One region of the Thermoanaerobacterium sp. R66 genome, then DNA from elsewhere that is predicted to be linked to it. Evidence: predicted binding sites of a transcription regulator. Region 1 holds the regulator's gene; each other region holds the start of a gene.
The links. Region 1 encodes HrcA, which represses chaperone genes, less so after heat shock. Its sites were predicted from a motif close to ATTAGCACTCANNNNNNNTGAGTGCTAAT; they were not measured.

Region 1 (7,151 bases):
TATGCGGGAAGATACGTTATAAAATGCTTGTGACAATTTTTCTGAAGCACTTTTTATAGCGTTAATATCGCTACCTTCAAGAGCTTTTCTTACATTTTCTATCTCTTTATTTATATCATCTTTTTCTTGTTGTGTCATCTTGTCCGCCAAATCTTTCATGGTCTTTTCGGCTTGGTATATCAATGAATCTGCATTGTTTCTTACTTCTATCTCTTCTTTTCTCCTTCTGTCTTCTTCTTCATGCTGTTTCGCTTCATTCATCATTCTGTTTATCTCTTCTTCGCTTAAGTTAGAAGAAGAAGTGATCGTTATGTTCTGAGATTTTCCTGTACCCAAATCTTTTGCAGAAACATGGACAATGCCATTAGCATCAATGTCAAATGTAACTTCTATCTGAGGCACTCCTCTTGGAGCAGGTGGAATTCCAGTCAATGTGAATCTTCCAAGTGTCTTGTTGTCGCGAGCCATAGGTCTTTCACCTTGCAGAACGTGTATCTCAACAGATGTCTGCCCATCTGCCGCAGTCGAGAATATCTGGCTCTTCTTTGTAGGAATTGTAGTATTCCTCTCAATTAATTTTGTGAATACACCACCAAGTGTTTCAATGCCAAGAGAAAGCGGTGTGACATCCAATAGTAAGACGTCTTTAACTTCGCCTCCTAATACACCACCTTGAATTGCGGCCCCAATTGCAACACATTCATCTGGGTTTATGCCTTTGTGCGGTTCTTTGCCCATTATCCTTTTTACTGTCTCTTGAACGAATGGTATTCTCGTCGAACCACCGACTAATATCACTTTATCAATGTCTGAAGGGCTAAGTTTCGCATCGCTTAATGCACGGTTTACTGGTTCAACAGTAGATTGCACCAAATCATTGATAAGTTCCTCAAATTTTGCTCTTGTAAGATTTACATCTATGTGCTTAGGGCCTGTAGCATCAGCTGTTATAAAAGGCAAGTTTATGTTAGCTGTCATAGCAGAAGAAAGTTCTATCTTCGCCTTTTCTGCTGCATCTTTAAGCCTTTGCATTGCCATCTTGTCGTTTCTCAAGTCGATCCCATACTCTTTTTTGAAGTTGTCTGCCAACCAATCCATGATCCTCTGGTCAAAATCATCACCGCCTAAGTGGTTATTACCACTTGTAGCCAATACTTCGAATACTCCATCGCCTATCTCAAGTATGGATACATCGAATGTGCCACCACCTAAATCGTACACCATTATCTTTTGATTGCCTTGCTTATCAAGCCCATATGCCAATGAAGCCGCAGTAGGCTCGTTTATAATTCTCTTTACATCAAGTCCAGCTATCCTACCTGCATCTTTAGTTGCCTGCCTTTGGCTGTCATTGAAATACGCAGGAACTGTTATTACAGCTTCTGTAACCTTCTCCCCTAAGTACGCTTCAGCATCAGCCTTTAATTTCTGCAGTATCATAGCTGAAATCTCTTGCGGTGTATAATCCTTTCCATCAATAGTTACTTTGTAGTCAGAACCCATATGTCTTTTTATAGACATAACTGTCCTTTCAGGGTTTGTGATAGCTTGCCTTTTTGCAACTTGACCTACTAATCTTTCACCTTCTTTTGTAAATGCTACAACAGATGGAGTTGTCCTGGCTCCCTCTGAGTTTGGTATAACTACCGGCTGTCCTCCTTCCATCACAGCTACGCACGAAAAAGTTGTGCCAAGATCAATTCCTATAATTTTTCCCATGATCTACTCCTCCTATTCCTATACTTTATTTTGCTACTTTGACCATACTTGGTCTTATTACTTTATTATTAAACATGTATCCTTTTTGAAAAACTTCAATTATCTCATTTTCCTTCTTATCCTCTACCTCTTCCTGCATAACAGCATGATGTTTGTATGGATCAAAGATTTGACCTAAAGACTCTATCTCTTTAACACCCAGTTTTTCCAAAACACCTTTAAACTGCCTGTATATTAAATTGACACCTTCTTTAAAGGAAGCTATTTCTTCACTGTCACCATGAGATGCTTCGAGAGCTCTCTCAAAATTATCTACAACAGGCAGTATTTCCAAAATCACTTGCTCTTTGCCATACTCAACCAGATCAGCTTTTTCCTTTTCTGTTCTTTTTCTGTAATTTTCAAATTCTGCTTTCAACCTCTGGGCCATCTCTAAGTATTCATTGGCTTCGTCTTCTTTCTGCTTAAGCTTATTTTTCAATTCTTCAATTTCTCCTTCGTCAATTTTTTCTTCACCCTGATCAGAATTTTCTGTACCGATACTGCCTTCACTGTCATCTTGAGGTCGGTCAGCATCAGATACATTGTCTTTTAAATCTTCGTCTAAATTGTTTTTGCTTTCCATTGTATCTTTTTCTCTGTCCAATTGTTTCACCTCTTATTTTCTTGATATATATATGATAAGACTTTTGACAATTCATTTGACATAGTATTTATTTCATTTATAAGCCTCTTGTAATTCATCCTTGTAGGTCCAATAATGCCAAAAGTTCCCACAACCTCACCGTTTATCTTATAAGTAGATTTGATTATGCTTAAATCCCACATCTCTTCAAACTTGCTTTCACTTCCAATAGTAACATCGATGGAATCATCTAAAGGCTCCAACACTGAATTCATAATGTCTTTATTGTCAATTAGATCGAAAAACATCTTGGCTTTTAACAGATCCTTGTACTCAGGAAAGTTGAGAATATTTGAAATACCTTCCGAATACAAGTCTGTTTCATCCATTTGCTTTAAACCATTTATGATAGTATCTGTAATCTTGTCTATGATTCCGATAGCACTGCCAGACTCTTTTTTTATCTCATCTCTCAATGTCTGATCCATTTCTCTTTTTCTTTTTCCTATCATTTTATTGTTGATTAGGTTGTTTAAAAACTCAAACAAATTATTGTCAATATTGTCCTTTAAACTTATCAAATAGTTTTTCATAATACCTGATTCTGTCATAACAAGAAGTATCAATTTGTTTGCATCAACAGGCAATATCTGTATTCGCTTAATCGTGTTTTCATCAATTCGAGGCATTTTAACCACTATAGTATGGTTAGTAACGGTAGATAATAGCCTGGCATACTTTTTCACTATATCATCTATCTCAGCAAACACCTCATCAATTGTCTCTACTTCATCGTCACGGCTCTCATTCAAATAATGTTCTAATATATTATTAACGTAAAATCTATATCCTTTGTCAGATGGTATTCTACCTGCAGATGTATGAGGTTGTTCAAGGTACCCCATCTCTTCAAGGTCAGCCATCTCATTTCTGATCGTTGCCGAACTTACACCAAGGTTATATCGTTTTGCGATTGTCCTAGATCCAATTGGTTCTGCCGTCAAAATATAGTCGTTAATCACAGCTTCTAAAATCTTTTTCTTCCTATCATCTAACGGCATATTCACCACCCCAAGTTCTATTGTTAGCACTCTTAGCTTGAGAGTGCTAATTACGATTTAAAAATACCACTATTGTGGATATTTGTCAATACTTTAAAACAAAAAATCCTCAAACACATTATTGGATATATCCACACCTTTTGATGTTAATTTAAGGACATCTCCTTCTTTAACTAATAAGCCTAATTCCATATTTTTATAAATAGCATCTTTAAACACAGAAAACATGCTTTTCCCAAATCTCTCTTTAAAGTCATTATCATTTACTCCATCCATCATCCTAAGGCCTAAAAACATAAACTCGGACATTTGATCTTCTAAAGACAGCTCATCAACATCGTCAACCGCATGTCCATCATTATAAATCATGTCTATGTACTTTTTAACATTTTTTATATTGCCAAATCGCTTATTTCCTACAAATGAATACGCACCAGGTCCAAAGCCCAAATAGTGTAAATCCATCCAATACAGCTTGTTGTGTCGGCATTCAAATCCAGGCAATGCGTAATTCGAAATTTCATAATGTCTGTATCCACTATTCTCTAAAAGCTCTGCACCATAGTGGAACATCATCAATTCGTATTCATCATCAGCAAGCTTAACTTCATTTCTTTCATACATATCGTAAAGCATCGTTCCTTTTTCTAATATAAGTCCATAACAAGAAATGTGTGATGGCTTTAATGCAATTACGTTTGTCAATGTTTCTTTAAAATCTTCAAAAGTCTGATTTGGCAGCGCATACATTATATCTATGTTTATGTTGTCAAAATATTTAGATGCCAAACCATAATTTTCAATAAAATCACTTACTGTATGTATTCTGCCGATAGCTTTTAATAAATTGTTTTGCCAAGACTGCAAGCCTATGCTTATTCTATTTACACCTGCTTTTTTATATGACTTAAGTTTTTCTTCATCTATTAAGCCAGGATTTAATTCAATCGTGATCTCTGCATCTTTGCTTAAGCTGTAGTTTTCGTAGATTTCACTCAATATTTCTTCGATGTATGAAGGAGGCAAGACATTCGGCGTACCTCCTCCTATATACACAGAAGTGTATATATCTTTAAGCTCCTCTTTTCTCGTTTTAATCTCCTTTATTATTGCTTCTTTAAACGAAAAAAAACTATCTTCCATGTTTGCATAAGAATTAAAATCACAATAATAGCATTTTTTCTTGCAAAACGGAATATGAACGTATATACCAGATCTAATCATTGTCATCATCAAGCTTTAAGATTGACATAAATGCCTCTTGCGGAATCTCAACCTTCCCTATTTGTCTCATTCTCTTTTTGCCCTCTTTTTGCTTTTCTAACAATTTTTTCTTTCGCGTAACATCTCCGCCATAGCACTTTGCCAAAACGTTCTTCCTCAATGCTTTGACAGTTTCCCTTGCTATTATTTTTGAACCTATAGCGGCTTGTATAGGAATCTCAAAAAGATGGCGCGGTATATTTTCTTTTAACCTTTCTGTCATCTTTCTGGCTCTTTCATAAGCCTTATCCTTATGGACTATCATAGACAAAGCATCCACTATCTCACCATTTATAAGTATATCCAATTTCACAAGATCTGATGTCTTGTAGCCTTTTAGCTCATAATCTAATGAAGCATACCCTTTTGTCCTGGATTTTAAAGCATCAAAAAAATCATATATTATTTCGTTTAACGGAATATCGTATTTAATAAGCACTCTAGTAGGCTCAAGGTAATCCATTCCTTGATAAACGCCCCTTCTATCTTGACAGAGCTCCATTATGGGTCCTACGTACTCTGTAGGAGACATTATTGTAGCAGTAATTATAGGTTCTTCTATATGATCGATCAACGTGGGCTCCGGCAAATTTGCTGGATTATCCAGTTCAATTACTTCTCCGTTTGTCTTGTAGACCTTATAGATAACGCCAGGTGCAGTAGTCACCAAATTTAGATTATATTCCCTCTCCAACCTCTCCTGTATTATGTCCATGTGCAAAAGACCTAAAAAACCGCATCTAAAGCCAAATCCAAGAGCTGCAGATGTATCTGGCTCAAATGTCAATGACGCATCGTTTAATTGCAGTTTCATAAGTGCATCTTTTAGATTTTCATAGTCCTCGCCCTCCGCTGGATATATTCCACAAAAAACCATTGGTGTGACTTTTTTATATCCAGGCAAAGGTTCAGATGCCGGAAATTGTGCATTTGTTATGGTATCTCCTACACGAGTATCGCTGACATTTTTTATGCTGGCAGCCACATACCCAACATCACCAACAGAAAGAAAATCGACCGGACTTAAATTAGGCCTAAATATGCCTACTTCTGTCACTTCAAATTCTTTCCCGGTGGACATCATTCTTATCTTATCGCCTTGCTTTAATGTGCCGTCAAAAACCCTTATAAAACTTATAGCACCCTTATAATTGTCGTAAAACGAATCAAATATCAATGCTTTAAGCGGTTTTTCTTGGTCTCCTGATGGTGGCGGTATCCTCTTTACTATTGCTTCCAAAACATCTTCAATACCTATGCCTTCTTTCGCAGATATAAGCAAAGAATCTTCGGCATCGATGCCAATAACATCTTCGATCTCTTTTTTTACAAAATCAGGATCTGCAGATGGAAGATCTATCTTGTTTATAACAGGCACGATTTCAAGATCGTGCTCTAATGCCAGATACAAATTTGCCAGCGTTTGGGCTTCTATCCCTTGCGTTGCATCAACAACCAACAAAGCGCCTTCACATGCCGCAATACTCCTCGAGACTTCATACGTAAAGTCAACATGTCCAGGAGTATCTATAAGATTCAATTCATACTCCTCTCCATCATTTGCTTTGTATATGAGGCGGACTGGCTGAAGCTTTATGGTTATACCTCTTTCCCTTTCCAAATCCATGCTGTCTAAAACCTGCTCTTCCATTTCTCTTTCTGTCAATACACCAGTCTTCTCAATCAATCTATCCGCCAGAGTAGATTTACCATGGTCTATATGGGCTATAATGCAAAAATTCCTCTTGTTTTCTTTTCTAACTTTAGACATTTCAAACCTCCTTCACATATATTAATATTATAGCATAAAAAATTACTTGTACAGAGATTTGAAAAGACCATCAACACCTTTTAATGGCACATGACTATGTTGTCCCAAAAAAGTTATGTTGAGAAAATCTTTGCTTATAGCAATCTTAAATATGCTTTGACTTGCAATACCTGTTGTCAAAGCATTAAACGTGTAATCCACTTGAAATATGCATAACATGATAAAAATTATGTAGATGGATATGAATAAGTATAGCATTCTCAGCTTTCTAAGCCTTTCTTTTTTCTCTTTTACCCTGCTCAAACTTTCATTTCCTCCTAAGTTCATCGTACAAAAAATCCAATTCTTTTATCATCTTTTCTTTCGAAAAATTGCTTAAAATATATTCTTTGCCTTTTTTTGAAAATTTATTTCTCAAATCTTCATTTAATACAAGAACTTCAATAGCATTGGCCAAATCTTTAGGAGCCTCAGATTTTACGATGATTCCATTTTCATCATTTTTAACTATCTCAGGTATTCCTCCAACATCTGTAGCAATGACAGGTACACCTAACGCCATAGCCTCAGCAACCGATATACCAAAGCCTTCGCTGTGAGACGGCAATACAAAGATATCTATGCTGCTTAAAAAATTGAATATATCTTCTATAAACCCCAAAAATTCCACATTATCAAGCTTTAAATCCCTCGCCATATCTTTAAGATGTTC
Region 2 (7,151 bases), 870 kb from region 1:
TATACCAATGGTTATTGCATTTTGGTTAAGGTATTTAATGGGTATAGATGATAATGGAAAGCCATTTGAAATTTGCTCAGATCCTCTTTTAGAAAATTTAAAATATTCCATTTCAAAAATAAAAATGTATGATAAAAAAACTGTAGATGGAAATTTGAGAGAAATATTGTCTAATAAAAATATTTTTGGCTTAGATTTGTATAAAATTAACTTAGGTAAAAAGATAGAAGACTATTTTTCTGAACTTATTTCAGAGAAAGGTTCAGTCTTTAGATTAATAAAATCTATGTAATAGAATTTTAAAGCACATATTTTTTTAAATTCAATTGTTTATTTTATAACAAACTTTCTGATGCTTATATTTTTAGATTTCATGCCATATCCTATAGAAATCAATATCAATAATCAAAAATAAGAATATAATGAATTAAAGTAAATTAAATGGAGCTGATCTTATGAATATATCTGGAAATACGCTTCTATTCTTTTTTGTCATATTGACTGTCGTAATGGATGTAAGGTTTGAATTCGAAGATTTGCTGTTTTTCTTTCTTCTGTTAGTCGTCCTACAGCAAGACAAACCGCGGAAAAAAGCAAGGCGCTTTTTGTGGTCACTGGCCACCATGAATTTCAGTAACAATATTTAACACATCACGTATAATGTATTAGGTCCTTGAGGCCAAAAAATAAAGGAGGTTTTTAGTATGCCTGAAGGAAAAGGAGCAGCATGGGGCGGCGGATGGATCTGGATCATAATCATAATACTAATAATTTTCCTCTTTGTACCTGGAATATTTGTGGTCGATAAATAATGTGAAGGGGGTTTTCATATGCCTGAGGGAAAAGGAGCAGCATGGGGCGGTGGATGGATTTGGATCATAATAGTGATCCTTATAATCTTCTTGTTTGTCCCAGGTATTTTTGTGGTGGATAAGAAATAAAAGCATGGGGCAGGTGATAATAAACCTGCCCTATACATATATTATTTAAGAAGTATTTAAAGAAGTGGGGGATTTGCTGTGGATAGAGAAAAATTACTAAAGGTATTGATAATTGAACTTTTCATAATATTTTTTATCAGGTTTCAAATTTTTGATGGCTTAAGTCTTGAAGATGAAAGGCGGCTTTTAAAGAAAAAAGAAGACGAAGAGATTGTGGATCATGGTAAAGATGATAAAACAGAAAGCAAAAAGGACGATGAGAAGAAAAACGATTTGGATATATTTGAGATAATAGAGAAAAGCAAAAACTTTATGGGAAGCGTTAAACCATATCTACACAGGAAGGAACAGTACTACATAGATATATTCACAAAAATTGCCGAAATACTTGAATGCCACAGACAGTTGATGGAATTTAATCAAGAAGCTGAAGTGCAAGAAGACGACTTCGATCAGATTGGAATGCTAAAAGCAGTAAAACCGTATATGAAAGAAGATAAACAGATAATCATAGATAAATTTATAAAACTTCACGAAGGAATACAAAACCTAAACGAGAAAATGAAAAAATACGAAGTTGAAGGAGATAAAAATAACATCATAGATAAAATCTTGGACATTTTTGAAGCGATAAAACCTGTTATTCCGGATGATAAAAAGGACATGGCAGAGAAAATCATAAAGAATATAAAGCTTGTAGAAGCTTTGAACAAGGCTGAAAGCATTATGAATGCAAAAAATAGCGAATCAAGGCACGAGAAGGTGGAAGAAAGCGATAAAGGCGATGTGAAGAATGATTTATTTGACAGATCTAAAGAAGATAAAAATATAGAAGAAGTTAAAGATGCAGAAAACACCGCAAGTGATGAAATGGTGGAAGATGTAAAAAGCAATGATTCAGAAAAGGAAACAAAAGAGGATGATGTGCCGAAAAATCTTGGACTTACAGAGCAGCAGTCGGAAGTCGTAAACGGTCTTAAATCAATGCTTACAAAGGAACAGCAGCAATTTATGTACAACATGATAAATTATCTAAAACAACAAAGTTCAAATGGCAATGTAAATAATGTTGCAGGCAGCTAAAGCCTGCATTTTTTGCGTAAATTCAATATTAATCGTATAATTAGAAGATAAATGGGAAAAATCTATAATAATCGTCTAAAACGGCAAAAATTAGAGAAATTTGGAGTTTGCCATGAACTTGTAATTAAACTAATATAAAAAGTGTGATGATTAGCACTCGCCATGAATGAGTGCTAACAAATTTCGAGGAGGGATATTATGAGATTAAAACCACTTGGTGACAGAGTTGTAGTAAAGGTTACTGAAGCCGAAGAGGTAACAAAAGGCGGGATTGTATTGCCTGGCACTGCGAAAGAAAAACCTCAACAAGGTGAAGTACTTGCTGTCGGCTCTGGTGAATACATAGATGGAAAAAGAGTCGAGCTGGAAGTAAAAGTCGGAGACAAAGTAATATTCTCAAAATACGCTGGCACAGAAGTAAAACTTGATGGAGAAGAATATCTTCTCTTGAGGCAGAGCGATATATTAGCTGTAGTAGAATAAGGAGGTAGAAGAAATGGCAAAGAAAATTTTGTACGGTGAAGATGCAAGAAAGGCTTTGGAAAGAGGCGTAAATGCTGTTGCCAACACAGTTAAAGTAACATTAGGACCAAGAGGCCGTAATGTTGTTTTAGATAAAAAATACGGTTCACCAACGATTACAAACGATGGTGTCACAATTGCAAGAGAGATTGAATTAGAAGATCCTTTTGAAAATCAAGGCGCGCAGCTTTTAAAGGAAGTTGCAACAAAGACAAATGACGTTGCTGGTGATGGTACAACAACGGCTACTGTATTGGCACAAGCTATGGTATTGGAAGGTTTAAGAAACTTAGCTGCTGGTGCAAATCCAATGCTTTTAAGGCGTGGTATGGCAAAAGCTGTCGATGCTGCTGTTGAAGGATTAAAGAACATATCAAAACCGGTAGAGGGAAAAGATTCTATTGCACATGTTGCATCAATTTCAGCGGCTGACGAGGAGATCGGAAACTTAATAGCTGAAGCAATGGATAAGGTCGGCAAAGACGGCGTAATAACAGTAGAAGAATCAAAGTCAATGAATACGACTATTGAAATAGTTGAAGGAATGCAGTTTGACAGAGGCTATATTTCACAGTATATGGTAACTGATACAGATAAGATGGAAGCAGTTTTGGACGATCCTTTAATACTCATCACAGACAAGAAGTTGTCAAATATCCAAGACTTGTTGCCATTGCTTGAGCAAGTAGTACAACAAGGCAGGAAGCTTTTGATAATTGCAGATGATGTTGAAGGTGAAGCACTTGCAACATTAGTAGTTAATAAATTAAGAGGTACATTTACATGCGTTGCAGTAAAAGCTCCAGGATTTGGCGACAGAAGAAAAGAAATGCTGCAAGACATAGCTATCTTGACAGGTGGCCAAGTAATATCTGAAGAAGTAGGTCTTGATCTCAAAGAAGCTAAAATAGACATGCTTGGCCGCGCAAGACAAGTAAAAGTGACAAAAGAAAACACTACAATAGTTGATGGTGCAGGAAATGCTGCAGACATAAAGAACAGAATAAATCAGATAAAAGTTCAGATCGAAGAGACTACATCAGATTATGACAGAGAAAAACTGCAAGAAAGATTGGCTAAACTTTCTGGCGGTGTTGCAGTAATTCAAGCTGGTGCTGCTACAGAGACAGAGCTTAAAGAAAAGAAACACAGAATAGAAGATGCTCTTTCAGCTACGAGAGCTGCTGTAGAAGAAGGTATAGTTCCTGGCGGTGGCACAGCACTGTTAGATGTCATACCAGAAGTACAAAAAGTAGTTGATTCATTAGAAGGCGACTTCAGGACAGGTGCTCAGATCGTGCTGAGAGCATTAGAAGAACCAGTAAGGCAGATAGCAAGAAATGCTGGTGTTGATGGCTCAGTAATCATTGAGAAGATAAAAGAATCAAAAGACCCTGCTTTTGGTTATGATGCATACAAAGAAGAATTTGTAGACATGTTAAAAGCAGGTATAGTTGACCCAACGAAGGTTACAAGGTCAGCACTTCAAAATGCTGCATCTGTTGCGTCAATGATATTGACAACAGAAGCAGTTGTGGCAGACATACCAGAAAAGAATCCACCAGCTCCAGCAGCAGGGGCAGGCATGGACATGATGTAATGAAAATAACCGGGGATGCCCGGTTATTTTTTTTTGTACTGTTGACATGGACATCTAAATTTGTTATATTGTTTAGTAATTTAATAATAAAATCTTATCCGCATATAATCTGGTGAATAGGCACTGGAGTATCTACAAAGAGCCGTAACTCTTTACTATGGGGAGTTATTGTTGTACTCTTTTTTGCCTGAACGAAATTCTCTGTTCGGGCATTTTTATTATAAACTCAGGCATAATAAATTTTAGAGGAAGGGGATAAAAATGGCTGATAAATTTGTTAAAGAAGGACTGACGTTTGACGATGTTCTGCTTATACCGGCAAAATCTGATGTGCTGCCAAAGGAGGTTGACACTAAAACACGCCTTACAAATAGTATAATGTTAAATATACCATTGATTAGCGCAGGGATGGATACTGTGACAGAATCTTCTCTTGCCATTGCAATAGCAAGAGAAGGAGGGATTGGCATAATACACAAAAATATGCCTATAGAAAGACAGGCTTTAGAGGTAGATAGAGTTAAAAGGTCGGAACACGGTGTTATAACAAATCCTTTTTATTTGTCACCAGAACACAAGATACAAGATGCTGTAGAGCTTATGGAAAGATATAGGATATCTGGAGTGCCTATAACGGTTGATAACAAACTTGTGGGGATAATCACCAATAGAGACATAAGATTTGAAAGCAATTTAGACAGGCCGATTAAAGAAGTCATGACAAAAGAGAATTTAGTCACTGCACCTGTTGGGACTACTATAGATGAGGCTCGGGAAATACTTAAAAAGCATAAGATAGAGAAGTTGCCTCTTGTGGATGATGACAACAATTTAAAAGGATTGATTACTATTAAGGATATTGAAAAGGCTGTAGAATATCCTAATTCTGCAAAAGATTCGAGAGGAAGATTGCTTGTTGGTGCTGCTGTAGGTGTTTCTGCGGATGTCATGGAAAGAGTTCAAGCTCTGGTAGATGCCAATGTAGATGTTGTGGTGGTTGACACGGCTCATGGACATTCTGTCGGTGTCTTAAATACGGTGGAAAAGATAAAGAATAGATTTCCTGATCTTCAGATCATTGCTGGAAATGTGGCGACTGCAGAGGCTACAAGAGATCTGATAGAAAGAGGTGCTGATTGCGTTAAAGTAGGCATCGGACCTGGTTCAATTTGCACAACGAGAGTGGTAGCAGGAATCGGAGTTCCTCAGATTACAGCAATTTATGATTGTGCGGAGGAAGCCGATAAATATGGTATACCTGTAATCGCAGATGGTGGCATAAAGTACAGTGGAGACATCGTCAAAGCGATTGCTGCTGGCGCATCTACAGTGATGATTGGAAGTCTTTTTGCAGGGACCGAGGAAAGCCCTGGTGAAGTAGAAATATACCAAGGAAGAAGCTATAAAGTATACAGAGGAATGGGCTCAATATCAGCAATGAAGAGCGGAAGCTCTGATCGATATTTCCAGGAAGGCATGAAAAAACTTGTTCCTGAAGGTGTAGAAGGTAGAGTGCCTTACAAGGGACCTTTGAAGGATACTGTTTACCAGATGATTGGAGGCTTAAGGGCTGGAATGGGCTACTGCGGTGTCCACAATATTGAGGAGCTCAGGACGAAGACAAAATTTATAAAAATAACGAATGCGGGATTAACTGAAAGCCATCCACATGATATAATTATTACGAAGGAAGCTCCAAATTATAGTATTAAATAAAGGAGGATTTTGATGGGGATTAATAGAGAAGTCATATTGATACTTGATTTTGGCGGCCAATATACGCAGCTTATTGCAAGGAGAATAAGGGAAGCAAACGTGTTTTGCGAAATTGTTCCGTACAATATAAAGCCAGAAGAAATTGATAAAAGACAGCCTAAGGGTTTGGTACTGTCAGGGGGACCTGCCAGCGTCTACACAGAAAATGCGCCAATGTGCGATGAAGGTATATTTAAGCTAAAATATCCTATACTCGGCATTTGTTACGGTGCACAGCTTATGACGATGATACAAGGCGGAAAGGTTGCGGAAGCACCTGTAAGAGAGTATGGGAAAACTGATGTTGTGATAAACAACAACATTCCTTTGTTTAAAGGGATTGAAAAAGAGACAAGTTGTTGGATGAGCCACACGGATCAAATAGAATTACCTCCTAAAAATTTTAAAGTCGTTGCATCGACAGCAAATTGCCCTATTGCAGCAATCGCCAACGTTGAAGGAAAGCAGTACGCCGTACAATTCCATCCAGAAGTAGTACATACTCCAAGAGGTACTGAGATAATCAGGAATTTCTTGTTTGAAGTATGTGATTGCTCTGCAGATTGGACAATGGATTCACTTATAGAGCAGACTGTAAAAGAGATAAGACAAAAAGTCGGAAATGACAAGGTTGTCTGTGCGCTAAGCGGTGGTGTTGATTCATCTGTTGCCGCAGTTTTGGTAAATAGAGCAATACACGACCAGCTAATATGTATTTTTGTAGATAACGGTCTTCTCAGGAAAAACGAAGCTGAAAAGGTAGTCGACACTTTTAAAAACAATTTTGATATGGAGATAATAAAAGTAGATGCAAAGGACAGATTTTTAGAGAAGCTAAAGGGAGTCAAAGATCCTGAAGAAAAGAGAAAGATAATAGGGAACGAGTTTATAGAGGTATTCAAAGAAGAAGCAAAAAAAATCGGCGATGTGAAATATTTAGTGCAAGGCACCCTTTATCCAGATGTCATTGAAAGCGGAAGCCCTGTCGCTTCAACGATAAAAAGCCATCACAATGTAGGCGGATTGCCTGAAGATGTAGGATTTGAGCTTATTGAACCATTGAGAATGCTTTTTAAAGATGAGGTGAGACAGGTTGGAAGAGAACTGGGTATGCCTGATGAGATTTTGAATAGGCAGCCTTTCCCTGGACCGGGACTGGCAGTCAGGATACTCGGGGAAGTGACAGAAGAAAAATTAAACATATTGAGAGAAGCCGACAGCATCGTGTTAAGAGAGATGAAAAAATACGG
Region 3 (7,151 bases), 1.5 Mb from region 1:
AAGAGTCCACATCGACGGGGAGGTTTGGCACCTCGATGTCGGCTCATCGCATCCTGGGGCTGAAGTAGGTCCCAAGGGTTGGGCTGTTCGCCCATTAAAGCGGTACGCGAGCTGGGTTCAGAACGTCGTGAGACAGTTCGGTCCCTATCCGTCGCGGGCGCAGGAAATTTGAGAGGATCTGCCCTTAGTACGAGAGGACCGGGGTGGACAAACCGATGGTGTACCAGTTGCAAAGCCTTTTGCACAGCTGGGTAGCCAAGTTTGGAAGGGATAAACGCTGAAAGCATCTAAGCGTGAAACCCACCTCAAGATAAGATTTCCCATCCGAAAGGAGTAAGACACCTTGAAGAAGACGAGGTAGATAGGCCGGAGGTGTAAGAGTAGAAATACTTTTAGCTGACCGGTACTAATAAGTCGAGGACTTGACCTTTAGCATTGTGCAGTATTCAAAGTTCATTTAAGAAAGCATATATGTGAAGAAAATATTATTGAAGAGAGCGATTAATTGCGTTTTCATAATATACTCGGCGAACGGAGTGAAGTGAGGCGTAAAAAGACGTCACAACGCATAGACGGCTTTAGCCGAACAAACGAAGAGAGCCGAAAGTATATAGAAAACACAATTTGCGAACGGAAATAATATTTTCAAAGAAAAGAATCAGCATATATGCAAAAGACAAATGAACGAAAGATTTCCGGTGGCAATAGCGGAGGTTAAAAACCCGTTCCCATACCGAACACGGAAGTGAAGCCCTCCAGCGCCGATGGTACTGATTTCTCGGGAGAGTAGGTCGCTGCCGGATAATATATTCCTCAGTAGCTCAATGGTGGAGCAACCGGCTGTTAACCGGTAGGTTGTAGGTTCGAGCCCTACCTGAGGAGCCATTTTTGTATTTAAAAAAGAATATTTTGCGGATGTGGCTCAGTGGTAGAGCATCGGCTTCCCAAGCCGAGGACCGCGGGTTCGAATCCCGTCATCCGCTCCAGTGATATCAAGATTCCAGTCAATGGGATCTTTTTTATTTTATCTTATTTGTTGATTTTTTTTATTAAGTATTTTTTAAATATGCCTTTTTAATTTCATGTCTTAAAAGATGCGGGACAAAATATAATGTTATTAGAAATATTTATTTAGGGGGATTTTATTATGGATGTTTACGACGTGTCGTTGATACCTTTGATAATAGGTTTGGTAGAGGTAGTAAAACAAATTGGCTTACCTAAAAAATATTCAGCATTGATTTCGTTGATATTTGGAATAGCTTTAGGAATACTTTACATAGCTCCCGGCGATATTTTAAAAGGAATACTACTGGGAACTGCCATGGGTCTTGGAGCATCTGGCCTTTATAGCACTACAAAAAATACAGTAGAGGCCATAAAAAAATAACCACAAAAGGTGTATGAGTGCTTCATACACTTTTTTTCTATTGATTTTTGTTTTACTTTTGTATAACCTATCTATAAGCGGCTTAATTTATTAAAGGAGATGTTTTTATGTTCAGTGGAAAAGTTGTCGTTGTTACAGGTGGTTCTGGAGGCATTGGTTCATCTATATGTAAAGAAGTAGCAAAATTAGGTGGATGTGTGGCAATTCATTACAATACAGATTACGATAGTGCATGTAGTTTAAAGAATTATATAAAAAGTAACTTAGGATATGCAGAGGTATTTAAAGCAGACATTAGAAATAGAGAAGAAGTAGAAACGATGATGAAAAATGTAGTTGATAGATTTGGTCGCATAGATTATTTGGTCAACAATGCTGGTGTTTCACAAATTAAGCCTTTTATGGATGTATCAGCAGAAGATTGGAGATACATGATGGATGTGAATTTAAATGGCATGTTTAATTGTACGCAAAGCGCTTTAAAGTACATGTTAAAAAGTAAAAAAGGTGCTATTGTGAATGTTTCATCCATGTGGGGAATATACGGCGCATCTTGTGAAGTGCCATATTCTGCTTCAAAAGGTGCTATTATAGCTTTTACAAAAGCATTGGCAAAAGAATTGGGACCATCAAATATAAGAGTTAATTGTGTTGCACCTGGGGTAATCGAAACAGACATGAATAAAGACTTGTCAGATGATACACTTAAATATCTGTCGACAAGAACTTCTCTCGAAAGGCTTGGGATGCCAGATGAAGTCGCTAAGGCAGTGGTTTTTTTGCTATCGGATCAATCTTCATTTATAACAGGTCAAGTATTGACTGTAGATGGAGGTTTTGTATAAAGTCTTTTAACGTTTACAATCCTTTGACCCTCTTGACTTATGGAATTAAAAGGATTATAATTTTAATTGTTAGCAGCCGTTTATATAGAGTGCTAATACTACTGATGTATCTTCACATTTAACTCACATTGTACTTTGATTGCGACACGTTTATAAATTCTAATTGTTAAACAAAAACTAAATATTGACGAAGGGGGAATTCGAATGAAAGCATTATTGCTGGCAGGAGGATTAGGTACAAGGCTAAGACCTCTGACGAATTTTCTTCCTAAACCTATGGTACCAATAATGGGTAGACCATTATTAGAATCTACCATTTTAAGACTTAAGAATCAAGGTGTAGACGAAGTTGTAATAAGCACATGCTATAAATCTAATCATATTGAGAATTATTTTAAAAATGGTGAAAAATTAGGGGTAAAAGTTTCATTCATCAAAGAAGACATACCGCTGGGAACAGGCGGAGCTATAAAAAATGCTGAGGAATTTTTCGATGATACTTTCTTAGTGCTAAATTCAGATATTATATGTGATATCGATATTAGAAGTCTTGTGGAGCATCACAAGTCAAAAAAAGCATTAGCTACTATTGCAATGACTAAAGTAGAGGATCCCTCGCAATACGGCGTGATAGAATATGACGATAATGATTACATTACAGCGTTTAAAGAAAAACCAAAACCATACGAGACTAATTCAAAATGGATAAATGCAGGAATATACGTGTTTGAACCGCAGCTATTAAATGAAATCCCCAAAGATGAAGTGGTATCAATAGAAAGGGATACATATCCAAAACTTTTATCAAAAGGTTATAAAATGGCTGCGTATAGGTATGACGGGTATTGGATAGACATAGGAACAATTGAAAAGTACAAAAAAGTCCACTTTGACATATTAAAAAAGTATTGCAAATACGTTGACATAAATGATCATGATACTAAGCGTAGAAAAATCACAATCGATAATTCTGTAAAAATTGTTGAGCCTGTTTTTATAGGAAGTAACGTCAAAATAGATGCCAAAGCAGAGATAGGTCCGTATGCGATTATAGGCGATAATACGCGTATAGGTCCTAACAGCATCATAAGACACAGTGTTTTATGGGACAATGTCAAAGTCAAAGGAAATGTAAATTTGATAAATGCTGTCGTAGCTTCAAATAGCGTGATAGATGGCATGAGGAAAATTGAAGATGAAGTTTATGCAAATGGTATTAACGATTATGCTGTAAGTTGATGGAGGTGTTATGAATGGTAAAGAATAAAGAAATAAACATTGCGTTTTTGAGTACATTTCCGCCGAGAGAATGCGGCATAGCTACATTTACACAAGATTTGGTAAATGAGCTTAAAGATATTAAAATTATAAATGAACCAAAAGTGATTGCGATAGACGATAAAGAGTATGATTATGGTGATGATGTTATTTATAGACTTAAGCAGCACGACCGAAATAGCTATTTAGAACTTGCGAATAAATTAAATGATTCATTAATTGATTTGTTAGTCATCGAGCATGAATATGGAATTTACGGCGGTGAGTGGGGCGAATATATTTTAGACCTTGTAGACAATTTAAAAGTGCCTTATGTCGTAACTCTTCATACGATATTGTCTAACCCACTTGATAAGCAAAAGCACATTTTAAAAGAATTGTGTACAAAGAGCAAAAGAGTTGTCACTATGGCCAAAAACACAATTCCACTTCTTGTCAATTTATATGGTGTTGATGAAAGAAAAATCGTAGTATTGCCTCACGGAGTTCCAAATCTGCCAACGCTGTCCAGTGAAAGTTTGAGAAAGAAATACAACATTGATGCAGGAAAATTCGTCGTAAGCACATTTGGACTGATAAGTCCTGGAAAAGGGTTAGAATATGGCATAGAAGCCATAGCAAAAGTTAAGGAAAAATATCCTGATATATTGTACCTTATATTGGGTCAGACACATCCTAATATAGTCAAGTCAGATGGGGAAGTTTACAGAGATTTTCTTGTAAGGAAGGTAAATGAGCTAAATCTAAACGACAATGTAAAGTTTGTCAATAAATATCTGACAAAAAGGGAGATCGTAGAATACTTAAAGCTTTCTGATGTATATTTGACGCCATACATTGGCAGAGAACAAGCGGTCAGCGGGACATTGGCATATGCTGCAGGCTTAGGAAAATTAGTTGTGTCAACACCATACAAATACGCTGAAGAAATTTTAAGCGATGGAAGGGGATTGTTGGCGGAATTTAAAAATCCTGATTCTATAGCAAACTGCATAAATTTTGCCATAGAAAATCCCCACGAAAAGCAAATCATGGAGGAGAAGATAAAAGTTTATGGAAAAACGATGATGTGGGACAATGTTGCATTAGAATATGTTGAATTGTTCTTGAGAATATTTGAAGATTTAGAGGATGATGCAAAAGAAGCAGTATAAACAAGGAGGGACGTACTGTGGACGGCAAAAAAATGTTTAACCATTTGTTTATACTGACAGATGATACAGGTATGATGCAGCATTCTATTGGCTCTGTCCCTAATCTTAAATATGGGTATACGACGGATGACAATGGAAGGGCTTTGATAGCCTGTACAATGATGTACGAAAAATACAAAGATGATGTGTATATAGACCTTATCAAAAAATACTTGTCATTTTTGATGTACGCACAAGAAGAAGATGGACATTATAGAAATTTTATGTCATTCGATAGGAAATTTATTGATGAAGATTTTTCAGAAGATTGTTTTGGCAGGTGCATCTGGGCTTTAGGGTATTTAATAAATGCAGATATAGATGAAAGGGTAAAGTTACCTGCGTATAAGATGATTGAGAAATCACTGCCTTTAGTAGACACTCTAAATTACATCAGAGGTAAAGCATACACCTTGATAGGTTTATCCTATGTTTACAATTCTTTTAAGAATTTAGACAAAAATTTCGTTAGAAAAAAGATGGATAAATTGGCGCATGATATAATTGAGAAGTACGAAAAAAACTCAAGCGAAGATTGGCAGTGGTTTGAAGACGTAGTGTCGTACGATAATGGAATCATTCCATTATCGCTTCTAAAGTATTTTTCAATCGCTAAAGATGAAAAAATTCTGAATATCGCTTTAAAGACAGTCGATTTTCTGGATAGTGTTTGCTTTAAAAATGGCTATTTTAAAGCTGTTGGATGCAAAGGATGGTATAGAAAAGGCAAAGGCATTGCAGAATATGATGAACAGCCTGTGGAAGCGTATACGATGGCTCTCATGTATATAGATGCTTATAAATTGACAGGCGACGAAAAATACAAAAAAAGGGCTATAGACTGTGACAAATGGTTTTACGGAAAAAACTCAAAAGGGTTAAGCTTATACGACGAAAATAGTGGAGGCTGCAGTGATGGCATAACGGAAGATGGCGTAAATATCAATGAAGGAGCCGAAAGCCTTATATCGATTATGATATCCCATTGTGCAATCGATCAATTGAAATAACTATTCAATTGACTTAAGCAATTTTATTTCTTCTTCATTTAATTCCCGCCATTCCCCTTCTTTTAAATTTTCATCTAATTTTAATTGACCTATTGAAAGCCTTTTTAAGTAGACGACCTTTGAGTCTATCGCTTCAAACATTCTTTTTATTTGATGATATTTTCCCTCTCTGATTGAGATATTTACTTTTGAGATAGTGCCTGAAGATATTATTTCCAGTTTTGCAGGCATAGTCTTATAACCATCGTCTAATAATATGCCTTCTGAAAACAAAGACACGTCATCTTTGTCGATAAAGCCTAAAACTTCTGCATAGTATTTTTTGAAAACATGCTTTTTTGGCGATAAAAGCTTATGTGACAGTTCTCCGTCATTTGTGATTAAAAGCAATCCTTCTGTGTCTTTGTCAAGTCTTCCTGCTGGAAAGACCTTTCTTGATTTTATATGGTGTGGCAAAAGGTCTACAACGGTTCTTTCTGATGGGTCATAAGTTGCGCAGATGACGCCTTTGGGTTTGTTCATCATTATATATATGTATTCTTTGTATAAGACTTTTTCACTTCTAAATGTGATGACGTCTTTGTCAGGTTGTATTGCAAAACCAGGGTCATTGATTATCACATCATTTATTGAAACAAGGCCTTCTTTTATAAAATTTTTAATCTCTTTCCTTGTGCCATATCCCATATTTGATAAAAGCTTATCTATTCTCATCTTTGACATCTTAGATTCCTCCTAAACAGTATAACTGTGCTCCTTACTAAATTATATCCCAAAAACATAAAATTTGTATCAAAATGTGATATATGTCATATTTTTTACACTTTGATAGTGATACAATGAGGTTGATGTTTCAAGATAATAAATTTTCTGAAGTGTATACAGTATATTGACTACAAAGAACAAAACAGCTATAATAAAACCATAATAAATCATTAGGGGGAATAAAGATGATTAGCGAATGGCGCGGGTTTCAGGAGGGCAAGTGGCAAAAGACTATTGACGTTCAAGATTTCATACAGAAAAATTACACGTTATACGAAGGTGATGACAGCTTTTTAGAGGGACCTACAGAAAAGACTATTAAGCTTTGGAATAAAGTACTCGAGCTAATGAAGGAAGAATTAAAAAAAGGTGTATTAGATATCGATACAAAAACTGTATCGTCTATAACATCCCACGATGCGGGGTATATAGACAAAGATCTTGAGGAAATAGTTGGATTGCAGACAGACAAACCTCTTAAAAGAGCTATAATGCCTTACGGTGGCATAAGGATGGTCAAAAAAGCTTGTGAGGCTTATGGATATAAAATAGACCCAAAAGTAGAAGAAATATTTACGAAGTACAGAAAGACCCACAATGATGGTGTGTTTGATGCATATACTCCGGAAATAAGAGCAGCAAGACATGCCGGTATAATCACAGGTCTTCC

Region 2: a site for HrcA is predicted at 2,174-2,202, ahead of groES (co-chaperone GroES). Genes of this name have one in related genera too.
Region 3: a site for HrcA is predicted at 2,304-2,332, ahead of JJQ93_RS10370 (nucleotidyltransferase family protein). Genes of this name have one in related genera too.

What each region holds. Positions count from the first base shown of each region.
Region 1 is NZ_JAEUWW010000001.1:565,326-572,476, reverse strand. It holds gene dnaK (molecular chaperone DnaK) at 1-1,719, opposite strand, end outside; gene grpE (nucleotide exchange factor GrpE) at 1,745-2,344, opposite strand; gene hrcA (heat-inducible transcriptional repressor HrcA) at 2,371-3,405, opposite strand; gene hemW (radical SAM family heme chaperone HemW) at 3,499-4,635, opposite strand; gene lepA (translation elongation factor 4) at 4,622-6,439, opposite strand; gene JJQ93_RS02645 (hypothetical protein) at 6,482-6,742, opposite strand; gene JJQ93_RS02640 (glycosyltransferase family 4 protein) at 6,747-7,151, opposite strand, start outside.
Region 2 is NZ_JAEUWW010000001.1:1,436,647-1,443,797, reverse strand. It holds gene JJQ93_RS07360 (mannitol dehydrogenase family protein) at 1-292, shown strand, start outside; gene JJQ93_RS07355 (hypothetical protein) at 456-647, shown strand; gene JJQ93_RS07350 (hypothetical protein) at 1,020-2,024, shown strand; gene groES (co-chaperone GroES) at 2,223-2,507, shown strand; gene groL (chaperonin GroEL) at 2,521-4,146, shown strand; purine riboswitch at 4,227-4,324, shown strand; gene guaB (IMP dehydrogenase) at 4,408-5,862, shown strand; gene guaA (glutamine-hydrolyzing GMP synthase) at 5,875-7,151, shown strand, end outside.
Region 3 is NZ_JAEUWW010000001.1:2,074,116-2,081,266, forward strand. It holds rRNA gene JJQ93_RS10340 (23S ribosomal RNA) at 1-430, shown strand, start outside; rRNA gene rrf (5S ribosomal RNA) at 695-803, shown strand; tRNA gene JJQ93_RS10350 (tRNA-Asn) at 811-885, shown strand; tRNA gene JJQ93_RS10355 (tRNA-Gly) at 912-986, shown strand; gene JJQ93_RS10360 (hypothetical protein) at 1,148-1,390, shown strand; gene ymfI (elongation factor P 5-aminopentanone reductase) at 1,498-2,235, shown strand; gene JJQ93_RS10370 (nucleotidyltransferase family protein) at 2,440-3,474, shown strand; gene JJQ93_RS10375 (glycosyltransferase family 4 protein) at 3,489-4,667, shown strand; gene JJQ93_RS10380 (glycoside hydrolase family 88 protein) at 4,685-5,716, shown strand; gene JJQ93_RS10385 (pseudouridine synthase) at 5,717-6,439, opposite strand; gene pflB (formate C-acetyltransferase) at 6,667-7,151, shown strand, end outside.